Regions from separate parts of the Mesorhizobium sp. M0621 genome, predicted to be linked through region 3. Evidence: predicted binding sites of a transcription regulator. Region 3 holds the regulator's gene; each other region holds the start of a gene.
What was found. Region 3 encodes PhoB, which activates phosphate uptake and scavenging genes when phosphate is short. Its sites were predicted from a motif close to TGTCATNNANCTGTCAT; they were not measured.
Positions count from the first base shown of each region.

Region 1: NKI38_RS15235 (DUF1045 domain-containing protein) is a predicted target of PhoB. The motif match lies at 1,047-1,063, and genes of this name have one in related genera.
Region 2: NKI38_RS11540 (esterase-like activity of phytase family protein) is a predicted target of PhoB. The motif match lies at 1,106-1,122, and genes of this name have one in related genera.

Region 1 covers NZ_JAMYQF010000018.1:97,772-100,037, reverse strand. Annotated here, with positions in the region: gene iolB (5-deoxy-glucuronate isomerase) at 137-949, shown strand; gene NKI38_RS15235 (DUF1045 domain-containing protein) at 1,103-1,810, shown strand; gene NKI38_RS15230 (alpha-D-ribose 1-methylphosphonate 5-triphosphate diphosphatase) at 1,857-2,266, shown strand, end outside.
Region 2 covers NZ_JAMYQF010000012.1:104,602-106,867, forward strand. Annotated here, with positions in the region: gene NKI38_RS11540 (esterase-like activity of phytase family protein) at 1-991, opposite strand, end outside; partial or broken gene NKI38_RS11545 (GcvT family protein) at 1,298-2,266, shown strand, end outside.
Region 3 covers NZ_JAMYQF010000001.1:219,610-221,875, reverse strand. Annotated here, with positions in the region: gene NKI38_RS01175 (IS3 family transposase) at 1-567, shown strand, start outside; gene phoB (phosphate regulon transcriptional regulator PhoB) at 672-1,361, opposite strand; gene phoU (phosphate signaling complex protein PhoU) at 1,378-2,085, opposite strand; gene pstB (phosphate ABC transporter ATP-binding protein PstB) at 2,111-2,266, opposite strand, start outside.

The sequences.
Region 1 (2,266 bases), on a different contig from region 3:
CGCTGCGCTCTTGGACTGAGGTTACGGCATGGATCCTAGGGTCTTCGCGACGGAGCTTCGCTCCTGCTACGCCCTAGGATGACGAAGTTGGGAGACTTCGGCCAATTCTCGAAGATTTGCGATAGGAGAGACAAAAATGTCGAAGCTGCTCGTCAAAGCCAATAAAGGCCATGGCCGGGTCGCCCATGTGACACCGCAAATCGCCGGCTGGACCTATGTCGGTTTCGACCTGCACCGGCTGAAGCCCGGCGAGAGCGCGTCCGGAAAAACCGATGATCGCGAAGTCTGCCTGGTGTTCGTCACCGGCAAGGGCACGGCGTCCGCCGGCGGCAAGGATCTCGGCCTGCTTGGCGAGCGCATGTCGCCCTTCGAGGGCAAGCCGTGGTCGGTCTATGTGCCAGAGGGATCGGACTGGTCGGTGACGGCGGATACCGAGCTGGAACTCGCGGTCTGCTCGGCGCCGGGCCTTGGCGGCGGTCTGCCGGTGCGGGTGATCACACCGGACGATCTCGGCCAGGAGGTGCGCGGCAAGGGCACCAACACGCGCTACGTCACCAACATCCTGCCGGAGGGCAAGCCGGCCGATTCGCTGCTGGTGGTCGAGGTGATCACGCCCGGCGGCCATACGTCGAGCTATCCGCCGCACAAGCACGACCAGGACAATCTGCCCGCCGAATCCTATCTCGAGGAAACCTACTATCACCGGCTCAACCCGCCGCAGGGCTTTGCCTTCCAGCGCGTCTATACCGACGCCGACAAGAACGGCCATCGCGCGCTGGATGAAGCAATGGCGATCGAGGATGGCGATGTCGTGCTGGTGCCCAAGGGCTATCATCCCTGCGCCGCCTGCCACGGCTACGACCTCTATTATCTCAACGTGATGGCCGGGCCGAAGCGGACGTGGAAATTCCACAATGCACCCGAGCACGAATGGCTGATGAAGGCCTGACAGGCCATTCCTTGAGGGCCCGAGGACTGGTCCGGCACGAAAGAATCGTTGGCTAATGACCCGGCCGCACCGTTTTGTTATCGGAAACGCTGCAAAGCTTCGTCAATCCGTCATGGAAATCACCTATGGCAGCGGAGCTGACAAGGACCTTTCATGCGCTACGCCATCTATTTCACCCCCCGGCAGGACGAGCCTCTAGCGCGGATCGCTGCCAACTGGCTCGGCCGCGACCCGTTTGGCGCGGCGACAAGGCCGGTCGAGGCGGTGGCCGACCTGTCGGCGGCGGAAGTCGCTTTCCACACCGCTTCGGCGCGCCGCTATGGTTTCCACGCGACGCTGAAAGCCCCTTTCCGCCTGGCCGCCAACGAGACCGAAGCCTCGCTGCGCGCCGCACTCGACCATTTTGCCGAGGCGACGCCTGCGGTGACCATCCCGCGTCTCGTCGTCAGCCAGATCGATGGCTTCTTCGCACTGGTGCCGGAGAGGCCGCTGCCTGCGCTCAACCGCTTCGCCGATGAGGTAGTACGCGATTTCGATCGCTTTCGCGCACCGCTGACGGAATCCGAGATTGAGCGGCGCAGCCCGGATTCGCTGAAGCCGGCCGAGTTCCGCAATCTCTGCCAATGGGGCTATCCCTATGTCTTCGAGACCTTTCGCTTCCATATGACGCTGTCCGGCCGGGCGGGGTCACAGGAAAGCCCTCGTTTGCGCGCAGCAATCGACAGTCTGTTTGCGCAGGTGCTGCAACAGCCGCTGCCGGTGGATGCGCTGACGTTGTTCGTCGAAACCGAACCGGGCGCACCGTTCATGGTGCTTTCGCATCATGCACTCGGGCGCCGCCCGGCCAGAAAAACTGCCTGACACCCTGCTGGATAACCCCAGCCGGAATAACCAAGGACTGCCTGAAATGACCGCCGAGACTATTCTCCACAACGCCCGCATCGTGCTTGCCGACGAGATCGTCGAGGGTTCGCTGGTGCTGCGCGACGGCTTTATCGCCGGCATCGATGCCGGCACCAGCCGAACCGGCGGGAGCATGGCCGGCGCGGATATGGGCGGCGACTACATCATTCCCGGGCTGGTCGAACTCCATACAGACCATCTCGAAGGCCACTACGCGCCGCGGCCCAAGGTGCGCTGGAACCCCATCGCCGCCGTGCTCGCCCATGACGCGCAAGTGGCGACAGCCGGCATCACCACCGTGCTCGATGCCTTGCGCGTCGGCATGGACGAGGATGCCGACCTGACGTCGACCGACATCCGCAAGCTGGCCGATGCGATCGAGGACAGCGTGCAGCAAGATCGTCTGCGCGCCGA
Region 2 (2,266 bases), on a different contig from region 3:
CCGACAACGCCACGATCTCGCTCTGCGCGGCCACCTTGGTGTTGCCCTTGGCATCCTTGAACACGGGCAGCGGCACGACATACTCATGCGCCAGCTTGAGATGGGCGAGGTCGGAGGCGTCGTAGACCAGCGCCCTGGTGTTCTGGCGCGTCGCGGGCGAATCGCCGCCATCCTGCCGGGGCGCCGACTGCAGCACCGCGATCAGGAATTTGCCGTCGGGCGTCATCGCCATGCCTTCGAGGCCCTGGTTGTTCTGGCGGCCGGTATCGGGATCCTTCGGATCGGGCTCGGCAGCACCGGGACCCGGATTGTTCGAGGCGAAGTTCGGCGCGCCGTGGCGCATCGGCACCAGCGCCGCCGGTGGCTGGGTCGCCGACAGCAGATGTCCGTCGGCGGAAAACCGATAGATGTTCGGGCCGTATTCGTCGGAGATGAACATCGAACCGTCGGGCAGCCGCGCGATCGCCTCGTTGTCGAGCGCCAGCTTGCCGTTGGCTTCGGGCAGGATCGGCATGTCGCCGCTCGCCGCGCGCACGCCGTTGAGCGGGTCGAGGCCCGTGGCGTCAGCGCCCTTGTCGTCGGTGAGAAGCATGGTGTCGGCGAGCGTTGCCTTGACGCCCGTCTGCTCCTGGCCGGCAGCAGGTGCCGCGCCCGGTGCGACCGGGGCAAATTCGATGCCGATGGTGTTGAGGCGCGGCCGGTAGTCGGTGGTGCCGACGACATTGTAGCCGCGGTCCGGCAGCAGCCACAGCGAACCCTTGTAGCCGGCGGCGTCGTGCGTCCAGCCTGATGTGTCGATCGCCATGCCGGAGCCGGAGCCGAACGTCTCGCCGAACTTGTCGCGCTGAGCGGCCGGGATGCGGCCAACGCCGACCAGTCCCTTGTTGACGAGGCCGCCGATCGTCGCGGTGCTGTCGGCGAGCGCCGGCGTCAAGGCGGTGAACAAGGCCAGTGCGACGCCGAGCGACGCGGTTCGGTACAGGTGTTTCATGGATAGTCCTCTTTGTGACAGATGTGCCGGAGCGGCCGCAGGACGAAAAGCTGAAAGAGGTGCGACATCGATGATGCCGCGCGTGCTCCCCGAAACGCGGTCTACGGCGCGAACATGATGCTTGCGTGACAGCGCGCGATGCATTCCCGCCGTCTTCTTCACGCAACGACAAAAACGTGTGCTTGACGGAAAAAATTGATCACCCCGTCAGGCTCAGGTCGACGAAAAGGCGCGTGCGCCGGCACTGGACACTTATGTCCAGTGCGTATATGGTCCAGCCTTCTGACTAACCGTGGAGGGGAAGCCTTGAAGTCGCACTACCGCGCAGTGGTCATCGGGGGTGGCGTGGTCGGGGCCTCGGTCCTCTATCATCTGACGCGGTTTGGCTGGAGCGACGTGGCGCTCATCGAGCGTGCCGAACTGACGGCCGGTTCGACCTGGCACGCCGCGGCCGGGTTCCATGCGCTCAATGCCGACCCCAATGTCGCGGCGCTGCAGGACTACACCATCAATCTCTACCGTGAGATCGAGGCCGAATCCGGCCAAGATATCGGCCTGCACATGACCGGCGGCGTCAACATCGCCAGCGATCCCGCGCGCTGGGAGTGGCTGAAATCGGCCTGGGCGGTGTTCCAGTCGGTCGGCATCGAGACAGCGCGCCTGGTCACGCCCGACGAGATCAAGGCGATCTGCCCGATCGTCGATGTCACCGGCGTGCTTGGCGGCCTGCATGATTCCAACGAAGGTCATCTCGATCCGTACGGCACGACGCACGCCTATGCCGGTGCTGCGAAGAAGCGCGGCGCCGATATCATCCTGCGCAACCGGGTCGTCGAGTTGAAGGCGCGCGCCGACGAGCGCTGGGACGTCGTCACGGAGCAGGGCACCATCATCGCCGAGCATGTCGTCAATGCCGGCGGGCTGTGGGCGAAGCAGCTCGGCCGCATGGCCGGCGTCGACCTGCCGGTGACGCCGATGGAGCACCACTATTTCATCACCGAGGACATTCCGGAGATCGCGGCGCTGGACAAGGAGATCGGCATCGCCGTCGATCTCGACGGCTTCTCGTATCTGCGGCAAGAGCGCAAGGGCGTGCTGCTTGGCGTCTATGAGCAGAACCCCAAGCACTGGAACATGGATGGCGCGCCGTGGGACTATGGCATCGAGCTGATCCCGGAAGACATCGACCGCATCAGCCCCGAACTCGTCAAGGCGCATGAGCGCTTCCCCTGCCTGGCGACGGCCGGCATCCGCAAATGGGTCAACGGCGCCTTC
Region 3 (2,266 bases):
GACAGCAATCACAACAGTCCGATCTTCCCCAATCTGGCAAAGGACATCGTTCCGACCGGTCCGAACCAACTCTGGGTCGGCGACATCACCTATGTCGCGCTACCGATCCGCTTCGTCTACGTCGCCATCATTCTCGATGTCTGGTCGCGCATGATCGTCGGCTACGCTATCAGCCGCGCGATCGATGCCCGCCTGACGGGCGCCGCCTTGCGCGCCGCAATCGAGCGCAGAAAGCCACCGCTAGGCTGCGTTCATCATTCCGATCGCGGCTCCCAATATGCCGCCGAGACTTACCGGCAGCTTCTCGCCGGCCATGGTCTGGCCGGCTCAATGGGCCGCAAGGGCAATCCTTATGACAATGCCAAAGCGGAGAGCTTCATGAAGACCCTGAAGCTCGAGGCGGTTTATCCGATGGCGCTTGAAACCTTCGAGGACGTTGCCGAACACCTTCCCCACTTCATCGACCAGGTCTACAACAAACGCAGGCTCCATTCGGCGCTGGGATATCTCAGCCCGCAACAGTTCGAGGATCAACACATCCGGCAGACGGGCAAAACCGCAGCCTGATCAGTGTCCACCCCTAGGGGCGCACTCCAGTTTTGGGAAAACGACATGCATAAAAAACAAACACCTAAAGCGCGTCGCCTAAATCCGTTCAACCGCGACGCGCTTTAGTCTTCCCTGATCGCGTAGCCCGCCCCGCGAATGGTGCGGATCACGTCCGGCATGCGGCCATTGTTGACCGCCTTGCGCAACCGGCCGACATGCACGTCGACCGTGCGCTCGTCGATGTAGATCGTCTCGCCCCAGACATTGTCGAGCAGCTGGCTGCGCGAGAACACGCGGCCGGGATGGCGCATCATGAATTCGAGCAGGCGGAATTCGGTCGGTCCGAGCCGGATCTCGCTCTTCTTGCGATAGACCCGGTGCGATTCACGATCGAGCACGATGTCGCCGACCTTGAGCACGCTGGACAGCACTTCCGGCTTGGCGCGGCGCAACAGCGCCTTGACCCTGGCCATGAACTCCGGTGTCGAGAACGGCTTGACCAGATAATCGTCGGCGCCGGTCGAGAGGCCGCGCACACGGTCGCTCTCCTCGCCGCGCGCGGTCAGCATGATGATCGGCAGCCGCTCGGTCTCGGAGCGCATTCGCAGGCGCCGGCAGAGTTCGATGCCGGAAACCGCCGGCACCATCCAGTCGAGCACCAGAAGGTCGGGAACGTTCTCCTGCAGCCGGATCTCGGCCTCGTCGCCGCGCGTCACCACCTCGACCTGGTAACCTTCGGACTCCAGATTATAGCGGAGCAGCACGCCTAGCGGCTCCTCATCCTCCACCACCATGATGCGTGGCGCGATCATCGGCCGGTCACTCCTGTCATGCCGCCGGCGCGGACATTGCCGTCTCGTCCTGCTTCGGACGATTGGCGGGCAGCTGCGTACCGGTCAAAACATAATAGGCATTTTCGGCGATGTTGGTCACGTGGTCGCCGATGCGCTCGAGGTTCTTGGCACAGAACAACAGATGCGTGCACGCCGTGATGTTGCGGGGATCTTCCATCATGTAGGTCAGCAGTTCGCGGAACACCGACGTGTACTTGACATCGATGCGCTCGTCGTCGGCGCGTAGTTTTGCCAACGCCTCGGCGTCGCGGGCCGCATATTCCTCGATGACGCCCTGCACCTGGATCAACACCAGTTGCGCCATTCCATCGATCGAGTGCGAAAGGTCGCGCGGCGTGACGCTGAGGCCGACAGTACCGACGCGCTTGGCGATGTTTTTGGCAAGGTCGCCGATGCGTTCGAGATCGCCGGCCATGCGGATCGAGCCGACGACATGGCGCAGATCGTCGGCCATCGGCTGCCGCTTGGCGATCAACGTGATGGCGCGATCGTCGAGCTCGCGCTGACGCGCATCCATGATGGCGTCGTCGGAGACGACACGCTGTGCCAGCGCGTTGTCGGAATTCAAAAGCGCCTTGGTCGCACCGCCGACCATCGAGCTGGCGAGATCGCCCATGTCGCTGATGAGCTTGCTGATCTGACCGAGATCCTCGTCGAAAGAAGCGACTGTGTGTTCGCTCATGATCCTGTCCCTCGTATGCCTGAACTCAGCCGAACCGGCCGGTGATATAATCCTGCGTGCGCTTCTCGCGGGGCGACGTGAAGATCTTCTCGGTGCGGTCGAACTCGACCAGCTCGCCCAGATACATGAAGGCCGTCTGCTTCGACACGCGCGCCGCCTGCTGCATGTTGTGGGTGACGAT